3 regions of the Caulobacter sp. DMC95 genome follow, and region 3 is predicted to be linked to each of the others. Evidence: predicted binding sites of a transcription regulator. Region 3 holds the regulator's gene; each other region holds the start of a gene.
The links. The regulator LexA, encoded in region 3, represses DNA repair genes until DNA is damaged. The targets are predictions, from matches to a motif close to ATGTTCNCNANNTGTTCT.
Positions count from the first base shown of each region.

Region 1: a site for LexA is predicted at 3,652-3,669, ahead of ssb (single-stranded DNA-binding protein). Genes of this name have one in related genera too.
Region 2: a site for LexA is predicted at 3,869-3,886, ahead of ACT53N_RS02900 (ATP-dependent helicase). Genes of this name have one in related genera too.

Region 1 covers NZ_JBQUZP010000001.1:341,928-352,024, reverse strand. Annotated here, with positions in the region: gene ACT53N_RS01680 (hypothetical protein) at 1-2,431, shown strand, start outside; gene ACT53N_RS01675 (hypothetical protein) at 2,493-3,182, shown strand; gene ACT53N_RS01670 (hypothetical protein) at 3,200-3,598, shown strand; gene ssb (single-stranded DNA-binding protein) at 3,754-4,260, shown strand; gene ACT53N_RS01660 (hypothetical protein) at 4,410-5,090, shown strand; gene ACT53N_RS01655 (N-acetyltransferase family protein) at 5,326-5,862, opposite strand; gene ppdK (pyruvate, phosphate dikinase) at 6,184-8,874, shown strand; gene ACT53N_RS01645 (DUF4861 family protein) at 9,053-9,976, shown strand; gene ACT53N_RS01640 (pirin family protein) at 10,076-10,097, opposite strand, start outside.
Region 2 covers NZ_JBQUZP010000001.1:584,117-594,213, reverse strand. Annotated here, with positions in the region: gene ACT53N_RS02910 (hypothetical protein) at 1-179, opposite strand, end outside; gene ACT53N_RS02905 (low temperature requirement protein A) at 236-1,450, shown strand; gene ACT53N_RS02900 (ATP-dependent helicase) at 1,451-3,868, opposite strand; gene ACT53N_RS02895 (hypothetical protein) at 4,014-4,202, shown strand; gene ACT53N_RS02890 (ribbon-helix-helix domain-containing protein) at 4,220-4,465, opposite strand; gene ACT53N_RS02885 (tryptophan halogenase family protein) at 4,586-6,097, shown strand; gene ACT53N_RS02880 (DUF4169 family protein) at 6,102-6,278, opposite strand; gene ACT53N_RS02875 (DUF6807 family protein) at 6,284-7,186, opposite strand; gene ACT53N_RS02870 (glutathione S-transferase family protein) at 7,358-7,993, shown strand; gene ACT53N_RS02865 (pyridoxal phosphate-dependent aminotransferase) at 8,124-9,326, opposite strand; gene ACT53N_RS02860 (carbohydrate binding domain-containing protein) at 9,590-10,097, shown strand, end outside.
Region 3 covers NZ_JBQUZP010000001.1:197,054-207,150, reverse strand. Annotated here, with positions in the region: gene trpE (anthranilate synthase component I) at 1-93, shown strand, start outside; gene ACT53N_RS01025 (hypothetical protein) at 115-324, opposite strand; gene ACT53N_RS01020 (anthranilate synthase component II) at 440-1,036, shown strand; gene trpD (anthranilate phosphoribosyltransferase) at 1,046-2,071, shown strand; gene trpC (indole-3-glycerol phosphate synthase TrpC) at 2,068-2,856, shown strand; gene ACT53N_RS01005 (lysophospholipid acyltransferase family protein) at 2,953-3,543, shown strand; gene ACT53N_RS01000 (class I SAM-dependent methyltransferase) at 3,592-4,428, shown strand; gene lexA (transcriptional repressor LexA) at 4,599-5,303, shown strand; gene ACT53N_RS00990 (isocitrate lyase/PEP mutase family protein) at 5,376-6,137, opposite strand; gene ACT53N_RS00985 (ComEC/Rec2 family competence protein) at 6,203-8,377, opposite strand; gene ACT53N_RS00980 (hypothetical protein) at 8,338-8,508, opposite strand; gene gltX (glutamate--tRNA ligase) at 8,507-9,919, shown strand; gene gltA (citrate synthase) at 9,987-10,097, shown strand, end outside.

The DNA.
Region 1 (10,097 bases), 140 kb from region 3:
GACCAGCGACAAGGGCACGGTTGGCGTGCCTAAGGCCACCTACAGCTACACGACTGACACGCTGTACAGCGGCCAGGTCGATGACGAAGTCCCGAGGTTCCAGGGCAACGTCTCGTTCGACATCTCTGTGAAGAGCTTCGGCGTCACCTCGACCGTCACCATGAACTTGGCCGACATGGGCGCGACGCCGCGGACCATGTCGAACGTCGTCAGCTACATGAACGACAAGATGAAGGCGGCGGGTTTCAACACCGACTTCTCCGTACAGCGCACGGTTGGCGAGGAGCGCACCGTTCAGGTGAACGGCAAGCCCGTGAAGTTGCCGGCTACCGGCGATGACTTTGCTCTACGGGTCAATGGCGACTCCGTTGAGCAGTTGACCTTCAGTGCGCCGACCACGGCGCCGGCGGTCTATGTCACCACCCGGGCCGGCGATCCGGATCCCGACAAGAAGGCCGAGACCGACGACGGCGTCTTCGAAACGACCTTGACCAAGTACAGCGCCGCCGGAACCGCTGGCGGGCCCGGCGCAGGCGCGCCTGGCGGCAAGGTCTTCAGCGAGACGCTTCAAGGCACGATTTCCAGCGTCCGCAAGTCGGTCACCGGCGCGGACGGCTCGATCTATATGCTGGCGGACGTCGCCACCGAGGTTGACGGCAAGACCGACATCAATGGTCAACCGATCAAGGGCGAAAGCGATGTCGCGCTGCTCAAGTACGACAGCGCGGGCCACCTTCTGTACGCGCGCTCGTTGGGCGCCACTGACAACGCCAGCGGCTTGTCGCTGGCCGTCGCCGATGACGGCAGCGTCGCCGTGGCCGGGTCCGTCAGCGGCAGGCTGCAGGGCGCGGTCAACGGCCCAATCAACAACAGCGACAGTTCGGACACCACCGACAGCTTCGTCACGCGTTATGACGCCAAGGGCGACGAGCAGTGGACTGTCCGTCGCGGCGGTTTGCAAGAAGATGAGGCCACGGCCGTGGCTTTCGGCGCCAATGGCGTTCTGTATGTGGGCGGCCGCAGCAAGTCGGATCTGCCGGGGTCGGTGGGAACGGACCCCGCCGGCGGTTGGGACGCCTACCTGACGGCATTTGCGACGGACGCCAATGGCAAGCCCGCAGCGCTGTTCACCCAGAAGTTCGGGACGGCGGAGAATGACTCCGTTTCGGACATCGTGGTCAACGGCTCCCAGGTCATCGTCGGGTCCAAGGAAAGCGGCCAGGCGATGCTTCGCAGCTTCGAGGTCAATGCGTCGGTGGTGACTGAGAACGTCACCAAGATGAATCAGTACGGCGCCTACGAGAGCGTCCCCGTCACCTACACCAAGACCGCAACCTTGACGGCGGGCGCGACCCGCGACCTGGGCTCGCTGAAGGGCGGCGACATTGTCGGTCTGAAGATCGACGGCGGCCAACTTTATGTGGGCGGCTACACGGCCAACAACCTGATGTCGATCGGCGGCGCGACGACGTCGCCGTCGGGAGGCATGGACGGCTTCGTGGGGCGGATGTCCCTCGATATCTCGGACAACACCAACGACACGCTGACCTACTACGGCGGCACCGGAGACGATACCGTCACGGGCTTCGCCGTCTCCAACGGTACGGCGTGGCTGGTCGGCGCGGCCGGCAAGAACCTGGACGGCGAAGAGACGGTCGGAACCAAGGATGGCTACGTCGCTCAGATCAATGTCGGCACGGGCCTCGTCGATTGGAGCCAGCGCGTCACCGGCAAGGACGGCTATGCCGCCCCGACCTCGGTCGCCGTCTCTGCGTCCGGCGCGTCAGCCCTAGACGCTTTTGGCTTGCCGAGCGGCGCCATGGACTTCAGCCAGTCCAATCGCATCGTTTCCGCCACATCGGCGCGCGCTGGCGACACCTTCCAGATCCGCACGCGCGAACGCGGCGCTCTGACGACGGTCACCATCGACGCCAACGACACGCTGGAAACCCTGGCCGACAAGATCAAGCGCGCGTCGGGTTTCCGCGCCAAGGTGGAGACGGCCTCCAGCGGTAACAGTCGCGTTCTGAAGATCAGCCCTGCGTCGAGCAACGCCACCTTGGAGATCGTGCCCGGAAAGGGCGGAACCGATGTCCTGCGCTCGCTCGGCATCGCCGGCGGCGTCGTGCGAGCCACCAAGACCGAAGACGGCAAGACCGTTTCGGCTGATGGCAGCGGTCCGGTCTATGGCTTGCAGCTCCCGCCCGAACTGGACCTCACGACCGAGGCGGGGCGCAAGAACGCCAATATGGTCATCACCCGGGCGATGTCGCAGGTTCGGTCCGCTTATCGCGAAATCGCTGACACCGCGCTTGGCATCAAGGCGGACAGCGGGTCGAGCTCTGGCAAGACAGGTGGCACGGTTCCAGCCTATCTGAAGAACCAGGTGGCCAATTATCAAGCGGCTCTCAATCGCCTGACCGGCGGCTAACCTGATCTTTTCCACGACCGCCGCGCTTGAAAGCGTCATCGTCGCGTCGTAGCCAAGAGACATGGACCTTCTGAACGATCGACGGATCATCCTGGGCGGCGGCGCGGCGCTTGCGCTTGTCGCGGGTCTCGGCATCGCCGTGGCCCTGATGTCAGGCCATGACAAGAAGCCGGCGGAGGAGCCGCCGGCTGCGCGTGCGGGCCTGATCGTCGAGACCGGTCGCGCTGACGACACCAAGCTGGATCCCGCTCGTCCGCTGCGTTGTTTCGTGGGCGGCGCCTTCGTCGGCGAGATCACCCTGGCTGAGTGCGCCAAAAAGAATGGGGTCGCCACGGGCGCCTTGGATGTGGGCGTCGACGAGACGGGCGCGCTGGCCGCCGCCGATCAGGCTGGTATGGTGCTGACGCCGCTCCCTCCGCCCCCAACGGTCGCGACGCCGCCGGCGACCGCGCCGGTCCAGACCGCCACCCCGACCACGCCGGCGTCCGCCTCTGCGACTGCGCCGCTGGCGGCATGCTGGCGCTATGCCGGCAACGAGTGGCGGCGACTGCCTGGAGACATCACGCTGAACGCCTGCGCCCAGCAACTGTTCGGCGGGCGATGCGAGAAGGCAGGCGGCGCGACCTATGGGCGTTGGGGCGAGGAGACCTTGCGCCTGGTTCCTGGCCGCGTCGAGATTTCGTCGGATAACCGCAGCTTCCACACCGCGTTCGAGCAGGCCGCGAACTGCTCTATCCCGAACGCCGGATAGGTTTATAAGTGTAATCCATGAAGAAGATCGTCCTCGCCGCCGCCGTCCTCTCCGCTTCGGGTCTGGTGCTGGCCGGCTGCCAGAAGCAGACCAAGGCTCCGTTCGAGCAGGGCGTCTGCTTCCACGTCGCAACCAACAAGGACAAGACGCTGCGCTTCAATCCGGTCAGCCGGAACGTGCCGCAGCTGGAGGAATGCGCCGCGACGCTTGAGGGCATGCGCATGCGCTTCGTGCGCTTGGGCCAGTCAAACAGCCGCAGCATGGTCGGGTCGTATCAGGGGTCCTTCATCTTCATCGAGAAGGAAGGGATCTACGTCGGTCAGACCTATGAGGGGCCGCGCTTCATGTCGCTCGTGCGTACGGGCGATGGTCGGTTGGCGGTCCCGGGCGCCATCAAGCGCGTTCCGGCCGAGTAGGGCGCAAAGCCTACAGCGGCGCGGTCTGTCCACAATCGTCTGCCTTGCCCACAAGAACGTTGCAAGAACAAAACTTGCCTCCGGGTTAGTGGGTCGTTAACGTCTTGCCTCAGATTCCGGCGCATGGGTCGCCGGGCGAGAGCAAGGTCCAAGCGATGGCGGGCAGCGTCAACAAGGTCATTCTGGTGGGGAACCTCGGGGCGGATCCCGAGATCCGTAGCCTGGGTTCGGGCGACCGCGTCGCCAATCTTCGCATCGCAACGTCGGAAACCTGGCGCGACCGCAATAGCGGCGAGCGCAAGGAGAAGACCGAGTGGCACCGGGTTGTGATCTTCAACGACAACCTGGTCAAGGTCGCCGAGCAGTACCTGCGCAAGGGCTCCACCGTCTACATCGAGGGCGCGCTGCAAACCCGCAAGTGGACCGATAACACCGGTCAGGAAAAGTACTCCACCGAGATCGTGCTGCAGAAGTTCCGTGGCGAACTGACCATGCTGGGCGGCCGCGGCGGTGACGCCGGCATGTCTTCTGGCGGCGGCGACGAGTACGGCGGCGGCTATTCGGGCGGGGGCGGCTCCAACTTCGGCGGCGGCCAGCGCAGCCAGCCCAGCGGCCCGCGCGAAAGCTTCTCGGCGGACCTGGACGACGAAATCCCGTTCTAGGGCGTGGAGGGACCCCTCGTTCCCTTGCGCTTCTGGAAATGCGCGGCGGATGGTCCGGTGGGGGCATCCGCCGTTTTCATGTAGCGAGAAAGTTACCTCGACATCGTTTCTAGGTTGTGTTTTGCTCTCCGCATCAGCGGAGAGCGACCATGAAGAACGTGATTTTTGGTCTCGCAGTTACAGCCGCCGTGGCGGTCGCGTCGGGAGTTTCGGCGCGACAGGCCGACACCCTCATCGGCGACGCTCGACGTCAAAACGGTCTCGAGGCCGAGATGTCCCGTCTGAGGCAGGCGTCTCCCGGCAGCGCACGCGAAGGCCTGTGCCCGCTGGTTCGCGGCGCGTCCGCAGACGTGAACGCCTATGTCGCCGCGCGCCTGCACCAGGTGGCCAAGCAGGCCGGCGCCGCCTACGCCAAACGCGCTTGTGAACCCAATATCGTCGTCCTGTTTTCGGCCGAGCCGGATCAGCTGATCCTCGAGGCGACGCAGTCTAAGCGCTTCAACTATCGCGGCGTCCCAGCCCAGGCGGCGCAGTCGTTCAAGTCCGGTGCGGCCCCGGTCCGTTGGGTCCATGGCGGCGATGTGCGCGGTTCGGCCGCCGGCGACGCAAGGCCTCACAACGCCTTGATTATCGTCGACGTGAACCAGGCGCGGGACATCAAGGTGTCGGCGATGGCGGACTACCTTGCCCTCGTGTCCCTGGCGGATGTTCGCGTTCGTCCAGCGCCAACAGACTCGATCATGACCTTGTTCGAAGCCGGCGGTGGAGCGCCGCAGGCGCTGACGGAAGCCGATCAGGCCTATCTGCGGAGCGTCTATCGCGCGCGCTGAGAGTCTGATGCGCCGCAGGCGTAACGGACGCCCGTGCGCCAATGTGAGGATCGTCACATCGCGCAGCGTCGGCTGGTGACTATCACGCGAGGTGTCTGCTCTTGTGGGAGTCGGACCGGTGGGGCGATGGGCTTCGTGCGCAATGGCCATCAGAGCCAAAGGCGCGAACCGATCGGGGGTGAGCGACGGATGCCTGAGAGGGTTCCGTCGCTCTCTTCGCGGGAGCCGCCGGCGGTCAGATCAACAAATCCTCTGGACGTGACCATTGGAAGCGGACGACCTCCACTTCACGTCCGCCGGGCGGCGTTTCGCGGTAGCGCGCCACCTCCACCCCGCCTCTTCGCGTGTAGATCCCCAAGGCGTCCGTGTTCGGCGCATAGACCTCCAGGTGCAGCGGCGCGCTCCCGTGCTCATCGCGTAGCCATAGGGCTACCTCGACCAGTAGTCTTGAACCCAGTCCTGCGCCCTTGCGTTCGGGCGCGACATGAAGGTTGTCGACCAGAAGACCCACTGCTGGATTCACGCGGAAAGAGGCGTAGGCGAGGGCGAGCGGCTCTGTGTCCTCCATCGCCGCCAGTATCAGGTCGGTGGTCGGCGCATAGCTCCGGAAGCGCTCACGCCAGATCGCGCGAGAAATCTCGGGAAGCTGATGGTCCAGATAGTGGTCGCCGTAGAGGCCGCGATAGGCGTGCTGACGGCTGCGCGTATGCAGGTCGGCGATGGCGTCGGCGTCCCGCAATAAGGTCCCGAGTCGGATGATCCGTGCCGTCATGGAACGATCGAAGGCGTTTCGCAGCGCGAAGACAAGGCCCTGCAATCTTTCGGTCCAGGTCCAAGTCGAGCGATTGAGCCGGGATTGCCAAGAACATCGCCAGCCGCCCCCGGCGGACAACGTTGTCATTGGAATTATTTGCCGAATTCTCGCGTTGGCGCTTTGAAAGCGAACGGCCAGTGGACGGGTTCTTGACCGAAGTGCTACTGAGACCCCCGGATATTGCACTGCGGGATCGCAACAAAGCAGCGCTGTTCCAAGGCGAGACGACCCCCATAAGAGGGGCGCGGCCTTTTCACTTATCGCAGGGTGAATTCAAAGATGCCGGTTGAGACGCTGACCAAGGCCCAATGGGTTTATGCATTCGGCGGAGGCGGCGCGGACGGCGACGCCTCGATGAAGAACCTCCTTGGCGGCAAGGGGGCCAATCTCGCGGAGATGTCGTCTCTGGGCCTGCCCGTGCCGCCCGGCTTTACGATCACCACCGAAGCCTGCGTCCACTACTACGCCAACGGCAAGCAGTACCCCGCTGAACTGGCCGCTCAGGTCCAGACGGGCCTCGCCAAGATCGAGGAGATCACCGGCAAGCAGTTTGGCGATGTGGCCAATCCGCTGCTGGTCTCGGTGCGTTCGGGCGCTCGGGCCTCGATGCCGGGCATGATGGACACGGTGCTGAACCTGGGCCTGAACGACGAGACCGTCGAGGGCCTGGCCAAGCTGTCGGGCGACCGCCGCTTCGCCTATGACAGCTATCGTCGCTTCATCCAGATGTACTCGAACGTCGTGCTGAACCTCGAGCACCACATGTTCGAGGAGATCCTCGATGACCATAAGGATCGCCTGGACATCCACGTCGATACGGGCCTGACGGCCGACGACTGGGCGGCGGTGATCAAGGACTACAAGGCCGCCGTCCGCGAGCAGCTGGGCAAGCCGTTCCCGCAGGACGCCCAGGAGCAGCTGTGGGGCGCCGTGGGCGCTGTGTTCGCCAGCTGGATGAACGACCGCGCCAAGTTCTATCGTCGTATGCACGACATCCCCGAAAGCTGGGGCACGGCCGTCAACATTCAGTCGATGGTGTTTGGCAATATGGGGGAGACCTCGGCGACGGGCGTGGCCTTCACCCGCAACCCATCAAACGGCGACAACCGCCTGTATGGTGAGTTCCTGATCAACGCCCAGGGCGAGGACGTGGTGGCGGGCATCCGCACGCCGCAGTCGCTGACCAAGGCCGCCCGCGAGGAGATGGGCGACGTCGCTCCCTCGATGGAAGAGGCGATGCCCGAGGTGTTCGGCCAGTTCAAGACGGTCGTGGAGACGCTGGAGCGTCACTACCGCGACATGCAGGACATCGAGTTCACCGTGGAGCAGGGCAAGCTCTATATGCTGCAGACCCGCAACGGAAAGCGCACCGCCAAGGCCGCGCTGAAGATCGCGGTCGACATGGCGGCCGAGGGCGTGATCTCGACGTCGGAGGCCGTCGGCCGCGTCGAGCCCGCCTCGCTGGACCAACTGCTGCACCCGACCATTGATCCGTCGGCTCACCGCGACGTGATCGCCAAGGGCCTGCCGGCCTCGCCCGGCGCGGCCACCGGCAAGATCGTCTTCGACAGCGACGCCGCCGAGAAAGCCGCCGCTAATGGCGAGGCGGTGATCCTGGTGCGGGAGGAGACCAGCCCCGAGGACATCCACGGCATGCACGCCGCCCGTGGCATCATCACGGCGCGGGGCGGCATGACCAGTCACGCCGCCGTCGTGGCGCGCGGCATGGGCCGTCCCTGCGTGTCGGGCGCCGGCGACGTGGCTATCTTCGAGAAGGAGGGCCTGTTCCGCGTTCGTGGCCGTGACTTCAAGGTTGGCGAGATCATCACCATCGACGGCTCCACCGGTGATATCCTGGCCGGCGCGCCGAAGATGATCGAGCCCGAGCTGACGGGCGACTTCGCTACGCTGATGGGCTGGGCCGACGAGGTCCGCCGCCTGAAGGTGCGCGCCAACGCTGAGACCCCGCTGGACGCCAAGACCGCTCGCCAGTTCGGCGCCGAGGGCATCGGTCTCTGCCGCACCGAGCACATGTTCTTCGACGACACCCGGATCGCCGCCGTGCGCGAGATGATCCTGGCCGACGACGAGAAAGGCCGCCGCGCCGCGCTGGCCAAGATCGCGCCGTTCCAGAAAGCCGACTTCGTCGAACTCTTCACGATCATGGAAGGCCTGCCGGTCACGATCCGCCTGCTGGATCCGCCGCTGCACGAGTTCCTGCCGCACACCGAGGAAGATGTTCAGGCTGTCGCCGACGCGACGGGTCTCGACGCCGCCAAGCTGATGCGTCGCGCCAAGGAACTGCACGAAACCAACCCCATGCTGGGCCACCGCGGCTGTCGCCTGGGCGTCTCGTACCCTGAGATCTACGAGATGCAGGTCCGCGCCATCCTCGAGGCGGCCTGCGAAATCGCCAAGTCGGGCAAGGCTGCGCCGGTGCCGGAAATCATGCACCCGCTGGTCGCCAAGGGCGAAGAGATGAAGTACCTGCGCGATCTGACCGACCGCGTCGCCAAGGCGGTGCTGGAAGAGCAGGGTGTCGCGGTGACCTATACGGTCGGCACCATGATCGAGCTGCCCCGCGCCGCCCTGCGCGCGGGCGACCTGGCCGAGAACGCCGAGTTCTTCAGCTTCGGGACCAACGATCTGACGCAGACGACGTTCGGCATCAGCCGCGACGACGCCGGGAAGTTCCTGAACGCCTATATCGAGAAGGGCATCTTCGAGAAGGACCCCTTCGTCAGCCTCGACCAGGACGGCGTGGGCGACCTGATCCGTCTCGCCGCCGAGCGTGGCCGTGCGGTGCGCCCCGACGCCAAGCTGGGGATTTGCGGCGAGCATGGCGGCGATCCCGCCTCGATCGGCTTCTGCGAGAAGGTGGGCCTCGACTACGTGTCGTGTTCGCCCTACCGCGTGCCGATCGCGCGTCTGGCGGCCGCCCAGGCGGCTTTGGCGAGCAAGAAGAGCTAGGTCGACCCGCCGTTTCCGGTTCCCGAAGAGCCCCGGACGTTTACGTCCGGGGCTCTTTCGCGTTCAGGGGGGGGGGCTCGGCTTTGGTCTGTCCAGTCGCGATATTTGGCTAGACCAATTTTGCGCTGCGCGTTACGTCAGCAGGCTGCGGCGTCAACGTCGCATGCGAGGAGCGCCTATGATGTGGAGAACCCTTGTCGCCGCCCTGGCCCTGTCCCTATCCGGGGCCTGCAGTTTCGCCGACGCTCAAGGGCATGCCCCCGGCAAGGGGCTGACGCCTCCGGACCTCCAGGGCCAGAAGCCCCGTGCGGCGATCACTCTCGCGCCGTACCGTTTCAACGACATCCTCTGGGAGAACGACCGCACGGCGCACCGGATCTATAGCCGTGACCTGGAAAAGGCCGAGCCGCCGTCGACCTCGGGCATCGACGCCTGGGGCAAGGGCGTCCGCTGGCCCTACATGGACCGCCAGCTGCGCACCGGCGATCAGCATGCCAACCATGGCGAAGGCCTGGACTTCTACGATGTCGGCACGGCGCGCGGCGCAGGCGGCCTGGGCGTGTGGCACGATAACAAGCTGTGGACCTCACGTAACTGGAGCGACGTGAAGATCCTGAAGAACGGGCCGGATGTAGCTGCGTTCAGCGTGGACTATGCGCCTTGGCCGGTCGATGTGGAGCGTAAGGTCTGGGAGACGCGCGCCTTCACATTGCCGTTGGGCACGAACTTCACGCGCATGGTCTCGACGATCAGTTCCGACAAGCCGGGGCCGCTGGTGGTGGGGATCGGCATTTCCAAACGCAAACGCGCCAGCGGCTCAGGCGTGTTCCGAAAGGACCTCGCTCCCGGCCGCGTGACTTTCTGGGAGCCAGCGGATCCCGAGAAGGGCTCCATGGCCATCGCTCTGATGGTCGACCCGGCTGCCGTGGTCGAGGTGCGGCAGGACTTCGACAACTATCTCGTTCTGGTCAAGGTCGAGGCGGGCAAGCCGTTCGTCTACTACATGGGCGCGGCTTGGGACAAAGGGCTCGACTTTCACAGTCCTACCGAATGGGACGCCTATGTCGCGGCGCAGAAGCCCGACTTCGACCCCGCAAACTGACGGCCAAACGAAAGGCCGCCCCGAGGCGGGGGATCCTCGGGGCGGCGCATGGCCGTCCGCCATGGGGGGGAGGGCGCGGGCAGCCAGTTCGATACAGCGTTAGGCGGCGTCGACCAGCACC
Region 2 (10,097 bases), 390 kb from region 3:
CGCGTCGGTTCCATGTCCGGCTGGAATGGGCCGTCTTGCGGGCCTGTCTGCATGGCCAAGCCGGCGAGCGCGCCAACAAATGCGCAGAGCGGCGCGCCAAAGGCGACAGGTCGTGTCGCGCCGAAGGCCTTGAGCGGGGCGATCATGCGGTTCAGGCGTTGCATGTCGGCATAGCGCATCAGGCAGATTTTGGTTCTCCATTCCCGGCGGCCGCTGATGCGTTAGGATGACAGGCATGGCCAAGACCGTTCCCAGCTTGCTGCGCGCCCGCAATGCCGAGGAGCATGCGCGGGTCACCTATGCCGAGCTGTTCTTTGACCTGGTCTTCGTCTTCGCGGTGACCCAGCTCTCGCACGTTGTCTTGAAGCACCCGGATGGACCTGGGGTCCTGCATGCGGCCGTGCTGCTGCTGGCGGTGTGGTGGTCGTGGATCTACACCGCCTGGGTGACGAACTGGCTGGATCCCGAGCGGGGGCCTGTCCGCTTGATGCTGTTCGTGATGATGGCGGCGGCCATGGTGTTGGCGGCTTCGATCCCCGACGCCTTCGGCGCGCGCGGCCTGGCCTTCGCCGCAGCTCACGTCTTCATCCAGGTGGGGCGCAGCGCCTTCTTCCTGTGGACGGCTTGGAAGGACGAAGGGCACCGCGCCAACTTCCTGCGGATCACCGCCTGGCTGTCCTTCGCCGGGGTTTTCTGGATCACCGGCGCGTTCGTCGAGGGAGAGGGGCGACTGCTGGTCTGGGGCCTGGCGCTGGCGATCGAGTATGTCTCGCCGGCCGTGGGTTTCTGGACCCCTGGCCTTGGTCGCACCAAGACCTCGGAGTGGAACGTCGAGGGCGGCCACATGGCCGAGCGCTGCGCCTTGTTCACGATCATCGCGCTGGGCGAGTCGATCATCATCTCGGGATCGACTGTCATTGGCCTGGAGTGGGAGGCGTCGGTGATGGCCGCCTTCACCGGCGCGTTCCTGTGCAGCCTGACCATGTGGTGGATCTACTTCTCGTCCACGGCCGAGGCGGCTAGCAAGGCGATCGCTGAGTCGAGCGATCCGGGCGCGATCGCCCGCGTGGCCTATACCTACGCCCATCTGCCCATCATCGCCGGGATCATCGTGACCGCCGTCGGCGACGAGTGGGTGATCCATCACCCTATCGGCCACATGGAGACCAAGGTGGCGCTGGCGCTGATTGGCGGACCCGCGCTGTTCCTGCTCGGCGCGCTTCTGTTCAAGCGGGCGGTGTTCCGCCGCTGGTCGCGGCCGCGCCTTCTGGGTCTGGCTGGGCTGGCGGGATTGGGCGTGGCGTCGCCATATCTTCAGCCGCTGGCGCTATCGTGGCTGACAACCCTGGTTTTGATCGCCGTCGGCGTCTGGGAGACGCTGGGGCCGCGCCCCAGCGAGGCGCAGCCGGAGCATGACGGCGTCCGCCCTGGGCTAAAGCCCGAGGGGTGATCAGGCTTTCTCGACGAAGCTGTCGATGACCTTCTTCTCGCCGGCCTTGTCAAAGGCGACCGTGAGCTTGTTGCCTTCGATACCGGTGACCTTGCCGTAGCCGAACTTGACGTGGAACACCCGGTCGCCGCGCGAATAGGCGCTGTTGGTCGGGGCGGAGACCGCGACCAGGCGGCCTTCGCCCTCGATCGGGGCCGCACGCGCCGCCGAACCGGCGCGCACGCCCTGGATCCCGCGCCAAGATCCGCCACGTTCGCCAAAGCCCGAGGTGCGCTCCTGGGCCCGCTTCCAGCCGGGGCTGTCGTAGCTGCCGGCCTGGAAGGCGCTGGCGCCCGGATCGTCCCAGCGCGAGGCGGCCGTCGACTGCATGCCCGGGCCGCCGCCGTAGTAGCCGGTCTCCGAGGCCGCATCGACGTGGGCGATCGGCAGTTCGTCGACAAAGCGGCTGGGGAGTTGCGACGTCCAGCGGCCATAGACCTGGCGGTTGGCCACGAAACTGATGCGGGCTTCCTCACGGGCGCGGGTGATGCCGACATAGGCCAGACGCCGTTCTTCCTCGAGGCCCTTCTCACCCTTGTCGTCCATGCTGCGCTGGCTGGGGAACACGCCTTCCTCCCAGCCGGGCAGGAAGACCAACGGGAACTCCAGGCCCTTGGCCGAGTGCAGGGTCATGATCCAGACCGCGTCGCCGGTGGCCTCGCGATCGAGATCCATGACCAGCGACACGTGTTCCAGGTAGCCCTCAAGCGTATCGAACGCGCCCATCGACTGGACCAGTTCCTTCAGGTTTTCGAGGCGCGTCTGACTGGTCGGGCCCTTGTCGAGGCGCAGGGCGTCGGTATAGCCGCTTTCCTCCAGCACGGTTTCCAGCAGGCGCTGGTGATGCACGGTCCCGACCAGCGAACGCCAGCGGTCCAGATCGCGGATAAAGTTGCTCAGTGCGGTGCGGGTACGGGCCGGCAGCTCGTCGCTGGCGATGATCGCGCGGGCGGCGTCGACGGTGGAAATCCCTTCCAGGCGAGCGATTTGCAGCAGTTTCTGAACGCTGGTGTCGCCGATGCCGCGCTTGGGCGTGTTGACGATCCGCTCGAAGGCCAGATCGTCGTCGGGCGACTGGATCAGACGCAGATAGGCGTGGGCGTCGCGGATTTCGGCGCGCTCGAAGAAGCGCGGGCCGCCGACCACCTTGTAGGGGATCTGCAGCATCACGAAGCGCTCTTCGAAGGCGCGCATCTGGAAGCTGGCGCGGACAAGGATCGCCATCTGGCTGTACTTGCGACCGGCCTTCTTGGCGCGCTCGATCTCGTCGGCGATCATCCGGCTTTCGGCTTCGCCGTCCCAGACGCCTGACACCTTGACCTTCTCGCCGCCCTTGGACGGGGTCCACAGGGTCTTGCCCAGACGCCCCTTGTTGGCGGTGATCAGGCCCGACGCGGCGGCCAGGATGTGCTCGGTGGAGCGGTAGTTGCACTCCAGGCGCACGACCTTGGCGCCCGGGAAGTCGCGCTCAAAGCGCAGGATGTTGTCCACTTCAGCCCCGCGCCAGCCGTAGATCGACTGGTCGTCGTCGCCCACGCAGCAGACGTTCTGGCGGCCCTGGGCCAGCAGGCGTAGCCACAGGTACTGGGCGACGTTGGTGTCCTGGTACTCGTCGACCATCACGTACTTGAAGCGCTTCTGGAACTCGTCCAGCACGTCAGGATGGCCTGTGAAGATGCTGATATTGTGCAGCAAAAGATCGCCGAAATCACAGGCGTTCAGGATGCGAAGGCGCTCCTGATACTGCCGATAGAGGCTGATCCCCTTGCCGTTTGCGAACTCGCCGGCTTCGCTGGTCGGCACCCGATCAGGCGTCCAGCCGCGGTTCTTCCAGCCGTCGATGATCTGCGACAGGATGCGGGGCGTCCACCGCTTGGCGTCGATGTTCTCGGCCTCGATCAACTGCTTGAGCAAGCGCTCCTGATCGTCGGTGTCGATGATCGTGTAGTTCGACTTCAGCCCGATCAGCTCGGCGTGGCGGCGCAGAATCTGTGCGGCCACCGAATGGAACGTGCCCAGCCAGCGCAGGCCCTCAGCCTCCGGGCCGATGATGTGGGTGATCCGCTCGCGCATCTCGCGGGCGGCCTTGTTGGTGAAGGTGACAGCCAGCAGCTCCCACGGACGGGCGCGGCCGGTGGCCAGGATATGGGCCAGGCGTGTGGTCAAGACGCGGGTCTTACCCGTGCCGGCGCCGGCAAGCACCAGCAGCGGACCCTCGGTGGTCTCCACCGCTTCGCGCTGCTCGGGGTTCAGGCCGTCGAGGTAGCCGGGCGCGGCGCCAGCGGGCGGGCGGGCTCGGGCGAGGTCGGAAATGCGCGGAGCGGGCAGGTCGCCGGGGAATTCCTCGGTGGGGCTCGGCGAGTCGGTGTCGGGAAACATGGAACATATGTAGCACAAAGCGCGCCGGGCTTAAGCCCTTCGCCGTGTGTCTGTCTGTTGCAAGCCCTCAAGCCTGCGGGAACTTCCCATATCTCGCGCCGTTGATGGGCCATCACAGACATTGCCGTAGGGCGAGGAGATACAGATGGCTGAAGGCGCCAATCGTGGTGGGAACAGTGGGCTGGCGTTCATCGTTGGCGCGCTCGTCGTCGTCGTGGCCGTGCTCGCCTTTTTCATGATGTCCGGCGGGTTCACGCAGGAGAAGAAGGTCGACGTCGATATCTCGGCGTCTGCGCCGAAGCTGCCGGATGCGCCCAAGCCGGCGGGCGGCTAGTTCCGGCGGCGCCGCGCTCAATCGATGACGGGCGAGGCCGCTGGCGTCAGCGGGTTTTGAGCGACGTGCTCGAGCGCGAAGACCCTGCACGCCGACGCCAGCGGCCGCTCGCCCCGTTCCCGGTCGACGCTCTGGATCAAGGCCGCGAGGCTGTGGCCCCCTGCAACAGCTGCGGCTTCGAGGACCGCCCAGAACTCTGGCTCTAGAGCCAGAGAGGTGGCGTGGCCGACAAGGTTCACCGAGCGTTTGCGAAGGCCTGGCATGGGACGGTCTCCTGAGCGCTGGACATCGCGCACTTGGGTGTGAGGCGCAAGCGGCTGGCGTCCGACGCACGGATGGCCGACAAAGCGGTCTCTAGGCTCGGGGAGGGCGGACAGAGACTCATGGGCGAGGCGATTCAGTCGATCGTTATCCTTGGCGGCGGCTCCGCGGGCTGGATGGCCGCCGCGCTGCTCAACGCCGCCTTGGGCAAGCGATGCGCTGTCACGGTGGTCGAGTCCGCCGAGATCGGCGTGGTCGGGGTGGGCGAGGCGACCATTCCTGCGATCCGACAGTTCAACGCCATGGTTGGGCTCAAGGAGCCGGCTTTCATGCGCGCGACGCGCGCCACGCTGAAGCTGGGCATCGAGTTTGTCGATTGGGGTTGTTCGGGCGAGCGCTACCTGCATCCGTTCGGTGTTCTGGGCGGCCAGCCGACGCTCGGCGTATTCCCGCAGCATTTTCTGCGGTTGATGGCCGCCGATCCCGACGCGAGCCTGGAAGACTATTCGGTCTGCGCCCTGGCCGCCCGGCAAGGCCGGGCCGGGCCAACCGCCACTGACCCCGCGACGCCGCTGTCACAGCTGATGTCGGCCTATCATTTTGATGCGGTGCTCTATGGCCGCTTTCTCCGGCGATTGGCCGAGGGGCGCGGCGTTCGGCGGATCGAAGGCGAGGTCGTTGCTGTCGATCAGCGGCCCGAGGATGGCTTTGTCGAGTGCTTGCGTTTGAAGGACGGGCGCCAGGTCGAGGGTGAGCTTTTCATCGACTGTTCGGGGTTTCGGGGACTCCTGATCGAGGGCGCCCTGGCGGCCGGCTATGACGACTGGAGTCGCTGGTTGCCGGTCGATCGCGCCATCGCCGCCCCCTGCGCCAAGGTCGGACCCGCCGTTCCCTACACGCAGTCGATCGCCCAAGAGGCCGGTTGGCGCTGGCGGATCCCGCTGCAACACCGCACCGGCAACGGCTATGTCTATTCCAGCGCCTTCACCGACGATGATCGCGCCGAGACGGTTTTGCGTGACGGCTTGGACGGCGACCTGGAGGCCGAACCGCGCAAGCTGCGGTTCGTGACGGGTCGGCGTCGGGCCGCCTGGAAAGCCAATGTCGTCGCCCTGGGTCTGGCCAGCGGGTTCATCGAGCCGCTGGAGTCGACGAGCCTGCATATGGTTCATTCCGGTCTGCAGGCCCTGCTGAAGTTCTTCCCGGACCGATCGTTCAGTCCGGTTCTGCGGGCGGGCTACAACGCTGCGGTCAAGGCCGAGGGCGAGCTGATCCGCGACTTCATCATTCTGCACTATCACGCGACGCGGCGGGTCGGAGACCCGTTCTGGGACTATGTCCGCACCATGCCGATCCCCGACAGCCTGTCCGAGCGTGTGGCCCTCTACGCCGAGCGCGGCGTCTTGGTCAGCGGCAGTGATGAGCTGTTTTCGACCTCGTCCTGGCTTGCGGTGATGCACGGGCAGGGAATTCGGCCGCGGCGAGCCAGTCCGCTGTACGACGGTGTGAACACCGCCGCCTTGGCCGCAGAGTACGCCGCGACAGCCCGGCGGCTTCGCAGACTGGTCGAAGGCTTGCCGCCCCACGAAGTCTACCTTCAGGACACAGGCGCTTGGGCGGAGCCGGACGCCTAAGGGCTCAGTCTTCGCGCTTGGCGCCGTCGAGATCGCGGCGAAGCTTGTCGGCGCGTGCGGCGTCGAGCGTCTTTTCCGCCTTGGTGCGGCCAAAGCGGGCGCGGTTTTCGGCGGCGCGCGCCTTATCGTCGGCCTTGGTCTTGGCCTTCCGGGCCTGGTTCAGATTGACGATTTCGGCCATCGATCTCAGGGCTTCTTCTTGTTGGCGGGGCGGATCACGACTGTCTCTTGGAGCCGAAGCGCCTGGTCCTTCCTAAGGATCAGGGGCGCACGGCCGGGGAACACGCAGTTCTGCATCGAGCGCTCATTGTACAGCATCCAGCGCGTCACCGCCTCTCCATTGGCCTTGCAGGCAAGTCCGACTGTCCAGGCCGGAGAATTCGAGCCGCCCGCCCAGGCGAAGCCCATCGATGGCCCTGCCTTGAGCGCGGCTCCATTGGGAGTGAGCGTCTTTCCAGACGAGGCGAAGGCTAGGTGCTCGGGGTCTACCAAGCGGATCGAGAAGCCGCCAAAACCTCTGTCATCCTCGCTGCCGCCCAGGCCAAGCGCGTCGACGCGGGCGGTGATTGTGGTTTCGAACTCCACACGCCGCACGCCGCCCTTAAGCGGCCTGATGATCACCTGGGTGACCTCGCGGGCGATGTAGGCCAACTCCGGCCCCGAATTGACGATCCAGTCGACCTCCACCGTCAGGGTCCCGCCGCCCTCCGCGTCGCCCAAAAAGCGCTTCTCGCGAACAAAGTACGACAGGTTTTTCATATACCAGCCGTCGGCGACCGACTTGCCGTCCACCTGCACCTTCATCCAGGCCCACCAGAGACCCCGGTGGTGCGGGTGATCTCCAGGCTTGTCCTCGGTAAGCGCCGTTCCGTCCGGCGCGTAGAGCGGGCTGACATAGTTTGCGCGGCCCGGCTCGTTCCCCGCATCCAGCGGCTTGGTGCGATAGACCAGCACTGTCTTGCCGGCCTCGGTCAGGGTCACCGCATCGTCTGCGAAGACCGCCTCGACCCGTTTGCCGATCGCCGGATCAGCGAGAGCGGACCCGGACGCCGCCAGCATGGCGGCGACGAGGAGCGTAAGGAGGCGCATGCAGATCTCCCGGGCATGACGTGAACGTATCAAGAACAATCTTGGCGTGCATAGCAAGCGGGAAGTTTCGCCGGTTGTGCGCGCTGGCGCCACAGTCACTGCGGTCCAAGCCGCCTTGACCCCGGTCGCGAAGCCGTCGTCTATCCGCCTCGACCCACGGAAGGAGACGCGATGTACACGCTCTACGGTTCGCCGAGCACGGCCGGTACGGCTATCCACTGGCTTCTCCTGGAACTGGACGTGCCGTTTGAGATCCGACTCCTGGATTTCGACAACGGTGAGCACAAGACGGCCGACTACTTGGCGATCAATCCCGACGGCGTGGTGCCCACCCTGATCGTGGACGGCGCGCCCGTCACCCAGATGGCGGCGATCGCCACATTGCTGGCCGAACGCCACCCTGAAGCCGGCTTTGCGCCGCCCGTGGGCTCACCCGAACGGGCGGCCTATCTCAGCTGGAGCTTCTGGCTGGCCAACAGCTTTCAACCCCACTTCAGAGCCTGGTTTTATCCGCATGAGCCCGCCGGCGGCGAGGCGCAGGCGGCGGTGCAGGCCGCGGCGCGCGCCAAGATCGAAGAGGGTTTGGCGCGGCTGGACGCCCGCCTCGCCGATCGGGACGTCGTGGTTGGGGACACCTTCACGACGGTGGACCTGCTGACGACGATCCTTTGCCGCTGGACGCGCAACATGCCCAAGCCGGCGACCGAGTGGTCGAACCTGAAACGCTATCTGGATCGCGTGCGCCAGCGACCAGCGTTGATCGAGGTCCACGCTCGCGAGGGTCTGACGGACTGGATCAGGGGATAGATCTTGAAAATCCTCCTCCCAGCGGGGGAGGAGGCCGAAGGCCGGAGGGGGAAGCGCGAGCTATCGTGCCTGTTCCCCCTCCGTCGTCTCTTCGAGCCGACACCTCCCCGTTAGGGTGAGGATTTGAGGACTACTTCACCGCCGCGCAGAAGCGCTGAATGCGCGAGCAGGCGTCTTCCAGCACGTCGCTGCTGGTGGCGTAGCTGATGCGGAAGAACGGCGACAGGCCGAACGCCGCGCCGTGCACGACGGCTACGCCCTCAGACTCCAGCAGTTCGGTCGCGAAGTCTTCGTCGCTCGCGATGACCTTGCCCGAAGGCGCGGTCTTGCCGATCAGGCCGGCGCACGAGGGATAGACGTAGAACGCGCCTTCCGGGGTCGGGCAGTGCAGGCCGGTGGCCTGGTTCAGCATCGACACGACGAGGTCGCGGCGTTCCTGGAACAGCTTGGCGTTCGGCTTGATGAAGTCCTGCGTGCCGTTCAGCGCCTCGAGCGCGGCCCACTGCGAGATCGAGCAGGGGTTCGAGGTCGTCTGGCTGATCATCTTGCCCATGGCCTTGATCAGCGGCTCGGGACCGCCGGCGTAGCCGATGCGCCAGCCGGTCATCGAATAGCCCTTCGAGACGCCATTCATCGTCAGGGTGCGGTCATAGAGCTTGGGCTCGACCTGGGCGATGGTGGTGAACTCGAAGTCGTCGAACACCAGGTGTTCGTACATGTCGTCGGTCAGCACCCAGACCTGCGGGTGGCGCAGCAGCACGTCCGCGATCGCCTGCAGCTCGGCGCGGGTGTAGGCGCCGCCCGACGGGTTCGACGGGCTGTTGATGATCAGCCACTTGGTCTTGGACGTGATCGCCGCTTCCAGAGCCGCCGGGGTGATCTTGAAGCCGCTCTCGGCGGTGGTCTCCACCGAGACGGGCGTCCCGCCGGCCAGCAGGGTCATGTCGGGGTACGACACCCAGTACGGCGCGGGGATGATCACCTCGTCGCCCGGGTTCAGGGTGGCGACCAGGGCGTTGTAGATCACCGGCTTGCCGCCCGGGGCGACGTGGATCTGGCTCGGCTTGTACTCGAGACCGTTCTCACGCTTGAACTTGGCGCAGATGGCCGCCTTCAGCTCGGGCATGCCGTCGGGGTCGGTGTACTTGGTCTTGCCGGCCTTGATGGCCTCGATGGCGGCGTTCTTGATATTGTCCGGCGTGTCGAAGTCGGGCTCGCCCGCAGAAAGGGCGATCACGTCACGACCGGCGGCTTTCAGCGCGCGCGCCTTGGCGCTGATTGCGATGGTGGCCGACGGTGCGATGCGCCGCAGGGCGGCGGACTCGAGCGACATCTTGCAGGACTCCCCTGTGTTGCCTGGTCCGAACAACAGGACCGTTTTCAGGATTGCGGCGGTGTTTACGCCCCCGTTCGCCAGGGTGCAACGCGACACGGTCGTGGTTTGAGACATTTTGGCGAACTTCGCGTCTGAGGGTTCTTGCGCCCGAACGCCCTCGGAGATACCGCTACCATTTGTAGGATCGATCCCGGGAAACGCGGACGATCCTCGGGGGAAACGCACGGCCGTAGGACGGCCACGCAGGGGGAACACCGCCTATGAAATGGAAGCTTCTGTACATCGCGCTGGCCGCCTTGGCGCTGGCGATCGGCGCCGCCTCGCCGGGTCTGGCGCGGCAGTCCAGCGATGGCGACATCATGCAAAAGGCGATCAACCAGCCTTCGGCGACTTGGGGCGTCTATGGCGCTGGCCAGAAGAGCGCGGCGGTAAAGGACAAGACCGTCCAGGGCGGTGGGGCGACCAAGGTCGAGGTGCAAAGCGCCAGCGCCAACCCCTGGGACGTTGGGGCGTCGCAGCCCCTGACCGGCAAGATCACCAAGGGCGACGTGCTGCTGGTGGCGTTCTGGGCCAAGGCCGAGCCTGTCGACGGTGGTCCGGCCAGCGCCGACATTCCCGCCGTCCGCATCCAGCAGTCCTCGGCGCCTTATGACGCGGCGCTGCAGGGCGGGATCAAGGTCGGCGGCGAGTGGAAGATGTACACCGTGCCCGGCCGCGCCATGATCGATATTCCAGCGGGCGCCGGTGCTGTCGGCCTGCATCTGGGCT
Region 3 (10,097 bases):
GCCGACAGCGATCCGGACGCCGAGTACGACGAGACCCTGCACAAGTCCCGCGCGCTGAAGCGCGCGGCCGAAGAGGCCTGGCGATTCAGCTGAGCCTGAGGGCTGCTCTATCCGCTAGGGACCACCCAGCCTATCGTTGGGAAGGTGCTGCGTCACAGCTGGGGGCGCCAGCACCATGACGGTGGCGAAGCTGAGCGCGCAGAACGCGGCGAAGGCTGCGGCGGCCAGTACTGGCCCCATCTTCTGGACACGTTGCTTGGGCCGCAGCAGAGCGCGCACATAGGCGACGGCGACAGGGTCCAAAGCGGAATCACGCGGGTCCATGAGCCTATGATGCTCAACTCCGCGACCGCTGTAACCGTTACTGAAAGCCGCAGGCGAAAATGGCGCTACACATCCGCCCGCCTCGCGCTAGAACCGACCTCCGAAAGGCGGCGTCATGATCCTGGTCATCGATAACTACGACAGCTTCACCTACAACCTCGTTCACTATCTGAACGAGCTTGGGGCCGACACGGCCGTCTATCGCAACGACGCGCTCAGCGTGACCGAGGCGCTGGGCCTGAAGCCGGCCGCCGTGCTGTTGTCGCCGGGGCCCAAGGCGCCGGATCAGGCCGGCATCTGCCTGCCGCTGCTTGAGGCCGCGCCGGCCGACCTGCCGATCCTGGGCGTCTGCCTTGGCCACCAGGCGATCGGGCAAGCGTTTGGCGGCGAAGTAATCCGCGCTAAGGCCGTCATGCACGGCAAGGTCAGCAAGGTCCACCACAACGACAAGGGCATCTTCAAGGGTCTGCCCAACCCCTTCACCGCCACGCGCTACCACAGCCTGGCCGTCCGCCGCGAAGACCTTCCGGCCGATCTGGAAGTCACCGCCTGGACCGACGACGGCGAGATCATGGGCGTGCAGCACAAGACGCGTCCCATCTTCGGCGTTCAGTTCCACCCCGAGTCGATCGCCACCGAGGGCGGTCACCAGATGCTGGCCAACTTCATGGATCTGGCCGGGGTCAAGCGAGACGCGGCGGTCTGGGTCTAGGCTTTTCAGATGTCTGACGCTTTCAAGCCCCTGCTGGCCAAACTCGCCGATGGTCAAACCCTCGACGATAGCGACGCCGAACTGTTCTTCGCCGCCTGTCTGCGCGGCGAGCCGACGCCGGCCCAGGTCGCGGCCGCCGTCACCGCCATCCGCCTGCGTGGCGAGACCGTGGGCGAGATCGCGGCCTGCGCCCGCGCCATGCGCCGAGCAGCCATCCCGTTGGAGCATCCGTACGACGTTATCGACGTCTGCGGCACCGGCGGGGACGGCCTGCACACGCTGAACATCTCCACGGCGGTCGGCTTCGTGGCCGCCGGGGGCGGTCTCAAGGTCGCCAAGCACGGCAACCGGGCCATCACCTCGAAGTCGGGCACCGCCGACGTGCTGACCGCCCTGGGCGTCAATATCGACGCCACGCGCGAGCAGCAGCGCAAGGCCCTGGACGAGGCCGGCATCTGCTTCCTGTTCGCCCAGGCTCACCATGGGGCGATGAAGCATGTCTCGCCGATCCGCCAGCAGCTGGGCTTCCGCACCATTTTCAACCTGCTCGGCCCGTTGACCAATCCCGCCGGCGCCAAGCGGCAGGTGGTCGGCGTCTCGGCGCCGCGCTTTGTCGAGCCGATCGCCAAGGCGCTGGGCGCCCTTGGAGCCGAACGCGCCTGGTCGGTGCATGGCTCGGGGATGGACGAACTGACGACGACCGGCGAGACCGAGGTCGCCGAGTGGCGAGACGGCGTCGTCAGGCTGTTCAAGATCACGCCCGAGGCCGTCGGCCTGCCCCGCGCTGCTCTGGCCGATCTGACGGGCGGAGATCCTCATTTCAACGCCGCCGCCCTGACCCGTCTGTTTGACGGCGAGACGGGCCCCTATCGGGACATCGTCTTGCTCAACGCCGCCGCCGCTTTCCTGGTCGCCGACAAAGTCGAGACCTTGGTCGAGGGCATCGCCCTGGCGGGTGAGGTGATCGACAGCGGACGCGCCAAGGCCGCTCTCGCAGGCCTCGTGACCGCCACCAATACGGACGTAACCGCGTGACCGACATTCTGGCCAAGATCGCCGCCTACAAGCGCGAGGACGTCGCAAGCCGAAAGGCCGCACGCTCTCAAGCCCAGATCGACGCCGCCGCCAAGGGCGCTTCGGCGCCGCGCGGGTTCAAGGCCGCGCTTGAAGCGCGCCACGCCCCGGGGAAGCTGTCGCTGATCGCGGAGATCAAGAAAGCCTCGCCCTCGAAGGGCCTAATCCGCGAGGACTTCGATCCGCCGGTTCTGGCTAAGGCCTATGAAGCCGGCGGCGCGGCCTGTCTGTCGGTGCTGACCGACACGCCGAGCTTCCAGGGCGCGGATGAATATCTTGTCGCTGCTCGGGCTGCGGTCGCCCTGCCCTGCATCCGCAAGGACTTCTTGGTCGATCCCTGGCAGGTGGCCGAGAGCCGGGCCCTAGGCGCCGATGCGATCCTCGTAATCCTGGCGATGATCGACGACGTACTGGCGGCGGAGTTGATGGCCGAAGCCAAACGCCTGGGCATGGACGCCCTGGTGGAGGTTCACGATGAGGCCGAGATGGCGCGCGCTGGCGCGCTGGGCTCGGATCTGGTCGGGATTAACAACCGCGACCTCAAGAGCTTCGTCGTCGATCTGGCGGTGACCGAGCGCCTGTCAGCTCAGGCGCCGCCAGACGCGCTGCTGGTCACCGAAAGCGGGATCTTCACTCACGATGACGTCGTGCGGATGGAAGGCGCCGGCGCCAAGGCGATGCTGGTCGGCGAGAGCCTGATGCGCCATGCGGATGTGACAGCCGCGACGCGGATCTTGATCGGTTAAACCCAAAACGGGCTTTTCTGGCGCTGGCGCCTGAGGGCGAAACAGTCCCATCCTTCCAAATGTCGCCGCGCCGAGAACGCGGCTGAGGAAACGTGCATGAACTGGCTCGCGCGAGTCGTGAAATGGGCCCTGGCCACGAATTTCAAGCTGCAGGGCTGGAAGATCGAGGGCGCACCGCCCGAAACGCGGAAGTTCGTCGTGATCGCCGCGCCCCATACCAGCAATTGGGACTTCGTCTATTTCGTCGGCGCCGCCGACGCCCTGAACCTTGATCTCAGCTTCATCGGCAAGGCCTCGCTGTTCAAGCCGCCGTTCGACCAGATGATGCGGGATCTTGGCGGGATACCGCTTGATCGCGAGCGCTCCAAGGACATGGTCAAGGCGATGGTCGAGGAGTTCGGCCGCCGTGACACCTTCATGCTGACGATCGCGCCGGAGGGCACACGCGGCAAAGCCCGGCAGTGGAAAACCGGCTTCTATCACATCGCCATGGGCGCCGAGGTGCCGATGGTGCTGGGCATGATGGACTACAAGCGAAAGGTCGTGGGCCTTGGCCCCGCGATCTACCCGACCGGCGACTACGCCGCCGACATGCGGCGGATCGCCGGCTTCTACCAGAGCTGCACGCCCAAGTTCCCTGAGATGGCCACCGGGTTCGACGACCAGGACCTCACGACGGGCGCGTGAGCCGGAACGCTGGTTTATAAGGCGGGCGCCGTTCTGCGGGAGAATCGGATGCGCGCCTTGCTGACCACCTTGAAGCGCCTCGCGCAGCGTCCAATCAGGTCTACTCTCGGTCGACTAAGCCCAACCGCGCACGCTACCTCTGTCACCGCGCCGACCGACGGGCTCCAGGCCCCCCAGGAACTCTGGCACCTGGTCGGGGCCGCAGACGCCGACTTCGTGCGGGTCGGGCAGCAGTTCAAGGCGCTGTTCCTTGACGCGGGCCTGCAACCTCACCACGCCATCCTCGACGTCGGCTGCGGCATCGGACGCGCAGCCGCCCCTCTCGTCGACTATCTCGATGAGAACGGCCGCTACGCGGGCTTCGACGTCATGGCCGAAGCGATCGACTGGTGCCGCGCAAATATCGCCGTCGGAGACTCCAGGTTCGAGTTCCTCCACGCCGACATGCACAGCGACCGCTACAATCCGAGCGGAACCCAGCCGGCCAGCGCCTATGTCTTTCCCTACCCCAACGCCAGTTTTGACTATGTCTGGTTGGGTTCGGTGTTCACCCATCTGCTGGCGGCGGATCAGGCGCAGTTCGCGCGCGAGATCGCCAGGGTCCTGCGGCCGGGCGGCATCAGCATCGTCTCCTGGTATCTGATTGATGAGGAGGCGCGGGCCAACACCGGGTCCGGCCAGATCGCCTTCGACTTCGTCCATCCACTGGACGGTTGCTGGACGGCGACGCCCGACCTGCCCGAGGCCGTGATTGGCTACGATCTGGCGCACGTGCGAACGCAGTACGAGGAACTGGGCCTGGAGATCCTGAACCAAGCCCTCGGCGTCTGGCGGCGCGAACCGATGCAGGACCAGGACATCATCGTGGCGCGCAAGCGCTCCTGAAAGGCTTTATTAAGTTTTTGATTCTTCGGCGCTTTCCGATCGCCCCCACCCTAACCCCCTGAAATAACGCCGCTTTTCCCGTTAACGAAGCTCGGCTTGACTTTGACGCGGAACACCACGAGAACATTCGCAAGGTTTGCGGTTTGTTCCGCGCTCCACCTGAGGCCGACATGCTCACGCGCAAGCAGCACGAACTGCTGATGTTCATCCATGAACGGATCAAGGAAACCGGCGTCTCGCCGTCGTTCGACGAGATGAAGGAAGCCCTCGATCTGGCTTCCAAGTCCGGGATCCACCGCTTGATCACGGCCCTGGAGGAGCGTGGCTTCATTCGTCGTCTGGCGCATCGGGCGCGCGCGCTGGAGGTGGTGAAGCTCCCGCAGCAGGCTACGACCGCTGCGCCGCCCAAGGGGCGCGGCGCATTCCGCCCGCAGGTCTTTGAAGGCGGCGGGGCGCCGCTCCCGTCCAGCAGCACTGCCGTCCCGGCCAATGACAGCCGCGACCTTCCTATCCTGGGCAAGATCGCCGCGGGTACGCCAATCGACGCAATCCAGCACGAACGCGATCGTTTGCCGGTGCCAGAAACGATGCTCGGCGGCGGCGAGCACTATGTCCTTGAGGTCCAGGGAGACTCGATGATCGAGGCTGGGATCCTCGATGGTGACTATGTGATCATCAAGAAGGGCGACACCGCCACCTCGGGCGAGATCGTCGTCGCGCTGGTCGGCGAGGAAGCCACCCTAAAGCGCCTGCGCAAGAAGGGGGGCTCGATCGCTTTGGAGGCGGCTAATCCAAAGTACGAGACGCGCATCTTCGGTCCGGATCAGGTCGAGGTGCAGGGTAAGCTGGTGGGCCTGATCCGCCGTTATCACTAGACCCAGGCGCGCAGCGCTCCGGCGATTCAGGCCCTGATCCGACGAGGATCGGGGCCTTTCTCCTATTTGCGACTAGGGCGTAAGACGTCCGGCCTCCGCTAACCGTTGGGCTGCGGCGTCGAAGCCCGCCCAGGCCGCCGCCGCAAGCGCACCGCCGGTGCTGACCCGGCGCACGCCGAGCCCCGCAAGGCTCTCCACCGTCATGTCGTCGCCCCAGAGCAGAATATTTACAGGCTTGGGCGCGACCGCTTCGACGATCGCTCGAATCTCAGCCGGATCCGTAACGCCAGGCGCATAGAGGCAGTCCGCGCCAGCGCTGGCATAGGCCTTCAGCCGTTCGAGGGTCGCCCCAAGGTCACGGCGGCCACGCAGATAGCCTTCGGAGCGCCCCACCAGCATCACGTCGCGCCCGCTAGCGTCAATCGCCGCACGCGCCGCCTTGAGCCGCTCTACGGCGACGGAAAGTTCATAGAGCGCCACGCCCGACCAGTCCTCGATCGAGAGACCCGCGACACCCGCGTCTATGGCCAAAGTCACGCTCTCGGCGACCTTGGCTGGCGTATCTCCGAAGCCATTTTCGAAGTCCGCATTGACCGGTAGATCAGTGGCGGCGCAGAGCATCTTCAGGTGAGTGATCACCTCATCGCGCGTCACCGCTCCGTCGCTCTTGCCCAGCGCCCAAGCCATGCCTGCGCTGGTCGAGGCCAGGGCCTTGAAACCAAGGCCTTCCAGCCGCTTTGCGCTGCCGACATCCCACGGATTAGGCAGGATGAAGCAACCTTCCGCATGGAGGGCGCGAAATATGGCGCGCCGTGGGGCGTATGGATCTGACATAGTGGGGGCCTCCTGATAGAGCGCGGTCCGGCGCCCGATTCTAACCCGCCACGCACCAGAAGGCGTCAGTATCCGCTCCACGGTCGCTCGCCACGTAAGGGCTGCGCCCAGACAATGCGCCAACCGTCCGGCCGTCGGTAGAGTTCGGCTGAGCCTTGCCGTGCAAAGTCCTCGCCTGTCAGCAGCACGGTTTCGGCGCACAGCGGCGGCACGCGCGGCGGCGGCTTTCCGCGAACCACGACGATCTCGCTCCGAACGCATAGGCCGCTCAGCACCTCGGCGTCAGGCGTCTTGCGCGACCATGCCAGGGACAACCGCACAGGCGCGCCAAGTTTCGGTCCGCAAATCCATCGGTCGCAGCCGTAGAGACTCCAGGCTGTCGGCTCCAGACCCCGCCTCCGCGCCCAGAGCTCAGCGCCGAACCGCTTGGCGTCAGTCCGGAGCAGAACCGCCGCGTCACCCGATCGCACGGCGGCGGTCGCGCCGTCGGCGGCGACCCAGGCGTCGGGTGGTGATGGCCTGGGCCAAACGGCGACAGCCAAGGCGAGCGGCGCGCCGATCCAACGAAGACGCCCTTTCCAAAGGCAGAGGAGCATCAGCCCCAGGAACGCGAGCACGAGCACCTCTGGTGGTGCGCTGGCGACGACATGCTGCGCGCCGTGCGCTTGAGCGAACAGGTTCGCAACGCCGAGCATGGCGTCAACGCCCCAGCCGGCGATAGCCAGGAAGGGCGCGCTTAGTCCCAAGGGCTCCAGAAGAGCGCCGATAGCCAAAAACGGCATGATCACGAACGAGGACAATGGCGCCACGAGCAGGTTTGCTGGCAGACCCCACACCGCGACGCGGTTGAAATGCTGCATGGCGAACGGCGCGGTGGCCAAGCCCGCCACAAAGCTGGCCGCGACGCTGGCGGCCAACCAGGCGACGGCCGCCTGCGGCCCTTGGATCCACCAGGGTGTCGACAACTCCCGCACCGGCCGGGGCCAGGCCTCGGCTAGAGCCACGAGCGCGGCTGTCGCAGCGAAGGACATCTGAAAGCCCGGCTCGCCCGCCGTTTCGGGCTTGAGCAGAAGGATCAGCAGCGCCGCCAGCGCCAAGCCATGCAAGGTGATCGCGCGTCGATCAAAGAGGATCGCCAGGAAGGCTACGCTGGCTGTGATGGCCGCGCGTTCGGCGGGCGGTGGCGCACCGGATATGACCAGATAGCCCAGAACCGCGACCAGCCCGCCGACGGCGGCGATCTTCTTACCCGGCGCACGCAAGGCCAACCATGGCCAGGCAGCGACCCCGAGACGGAAAACGACAAAGACAAATCCGCCCACAATCGCCATGTGCAATCCGGAGATCGACAAGATGTGCGCAAGGCCGGAGGCGCGCATAGCGTCGGTCTGCGCCTCGGTGATCCAGGCTTCGTGGCCCGTCACCATGGCGGCGCCAATACCGCCGCTGGACGGCCCCATCCGGGCGAGGAGCCGCTGAGCCAGATTCCAACGGAGAGCGTTCACCGCCATGGCAAGGCGTAAGCGCAGCGGCGGCGGATCCAACTGAACGCTCTCGATCTCGCCAACGGTGAAACCGACGCCGCCAATCGAGTCGAACCACGCGTCCCGCGCGAAATCGTAAGCGCCGGGCGCGGCAGGCGGCGGAGGCGGTCCCAGCATCGCACGAAGGCGAATCGCTTCTCCGGGTTGCGGGACTGGATTCTCACCGATCGTCACGCGTATCCGGCGCGGCGTTTCTTCTGGCGACAATCCGGCGATCCTGACCGGAGCAATCAAGAGGCGCTGGCCGCCGGCGCCGGGGCTGACGACGTCCACGACGAACCCTTCGACACGCCGCACCAACCGTTCGCCGCTCATGACGGGTGCGGTGACACGCTCGCTACGGACCTTGGCGGCGAAGGCGCCCGCCGCGCCGAACGCCGCTAGACCCAACAACACCGCGATAATCGGCGGCGCATTCCAGCGGCGGGTCGCCCAGGCCGCAACACCAAGACTCGCCGCCATGACCCCCAGGACCCAGAGCGTCGGTTCGGCCCTCGCCTCCAGATACGCCGCCGCGCCCAAGCCGAAGGCCACGGGCGCCCACAGAAACCGGCGCTCAAGGTTATTCCCGACCTCGTCCGCGGCAGCACGCCCCATCCGCGCCCAACGCGCCGCACCGAATGCAGTCGCTGGCGCATTGGCCGGACGGTCAACGCCTAACACTCGGAAACCGCTGTATTTTTCGCGATCTTGCATCGCATTTCGCGTTGCGGAAAACCGCTAGGCCCGGCCATGAGCCGCGTGCTAAGACGCCTCGCCTGCGTCGCATCGCGGCGAACGTCTCCCAGCGCCGCCATGGCGCATTGTCCTGCAGCCTTGAAGTCCATGTCGAACCCCACACCCACCGGCGTCGTCACGCGCTTCGCCCCCTCGCCCACCGGTTTCCTGCATATCGGCGGCGCTCGTACGGCGCTGTTCAACTGGTTATATGCACGCCATACGGGAGGGAAGTTCCTAATTCGCGTTGAGGACACCGATCGCGAGCGTTCGACCGACGCCGCCGTCGCCGCGATCTTCGAGGGACTGGACTGGCTGGGCCTCAAGTCAGACGACGAGGTGATCTTCCAACACACCCGTGCCCCGCGTCACGTGGAGGTGGTGCATGAGCTGTTGGCCAAGGGCCGCGCCTATCGCTGCTGGATGACCGTCGAGGAACTGGAAGTCGCGCGCGAAAAGGCCCGCGCCGAAGGCCGTGCGATCCGCTCGCCTTGGCGCGACGCCGCCGAAGGCGACCTCAGCATGCCCCACGTGATCCGTTTCAAGGGCCCGCTGGACGGCGAGACCGTTGTCAACGACATGGTCAAGGGTCCCGTCACCTTCAAGAACATCGAGCTGGACGACCTCGTGCTGCTGCGTGCGGACGGCGCGCCGACCTACAACCTCGCGGTCGTGGTGGATGACCACGACATGGGCGTGACCCACGTGATCCGTGGCGACGACCATCTGAACAACGCCGCTCGCCAGACCCTGATCTATCAGGCCATGGACTGGCCTGTGCCGGCCTTCGCGCACATTCCGCTGATCCACGGGCCAGACGGCGCCAAGCTCTCCAAGCGCCATGGCGCTCAGGCCGTCGGCGAGTTCGCCGACCTTGGCTATATCCCCGAAGGCATGCGCAACTACCTGGCCCGCCTCGGCTGGGGTCACGGCGACGACGAGGTCTTCAACGACGAACAGGCGATCAGCTGGTTTGACGTCGCTGACGTCGTCAAAGCTCCCGCGCGTCTGGACTGGGCCAAGCTGAACCACATCAACGCCCAGCATCTGCGCAAGGCCGATGACGCCCGTTTGACTGCCCTGGCCCTGGCGGCGGCTGAGAAGCGGGGCGAGCCCCTGCCCGCCGATGCGGCCGACCGCATCGCGCGCACGGTTCCTGAGGTCAAGGAAGGCGCCAAAACGATCCTCGAACTGGTCGATCACTGCGCATTCGCGCTAAAGACCCGTCCATTGACGCTGGAAGAGAAAACCCAAAAACAGCTCACCGAGGAAACGGTCGAACGGCTGAAGCGTCTGCGCGACCAACTGGCCGCCGCCCCCGCCTTTGACGCCGCAACCCTGGAAACCGTGTTGAAATCATTCGCGGAATCGGAAGGTGTCGGCTTCGGGAAGTTTGGCCCGGCCCTGCGCGGGATCCTCACCAGCGGCGCCCCTGCCCCCGACTTGAACAAGACCATGGCGGCTCTCTCCCGCGATGAGGCGATTGGCCGTCTTGACGACGCGCTGGCGCCTCGCGCATGAGGCGCTATAACGCACCCGCGAAAAGCGAAAGTTGGACTGCCCGTCCCAATAATGAAGGGGTCTACGGATGACCGATAAAGCCACGCTGACGATCGGCGACAAGAGCTATGAGCTGCCGATCCTCAAGGGCAGCACGGGTCCGGACGTCATTGACGTCCGCAAGATCTACGGTGAGAGC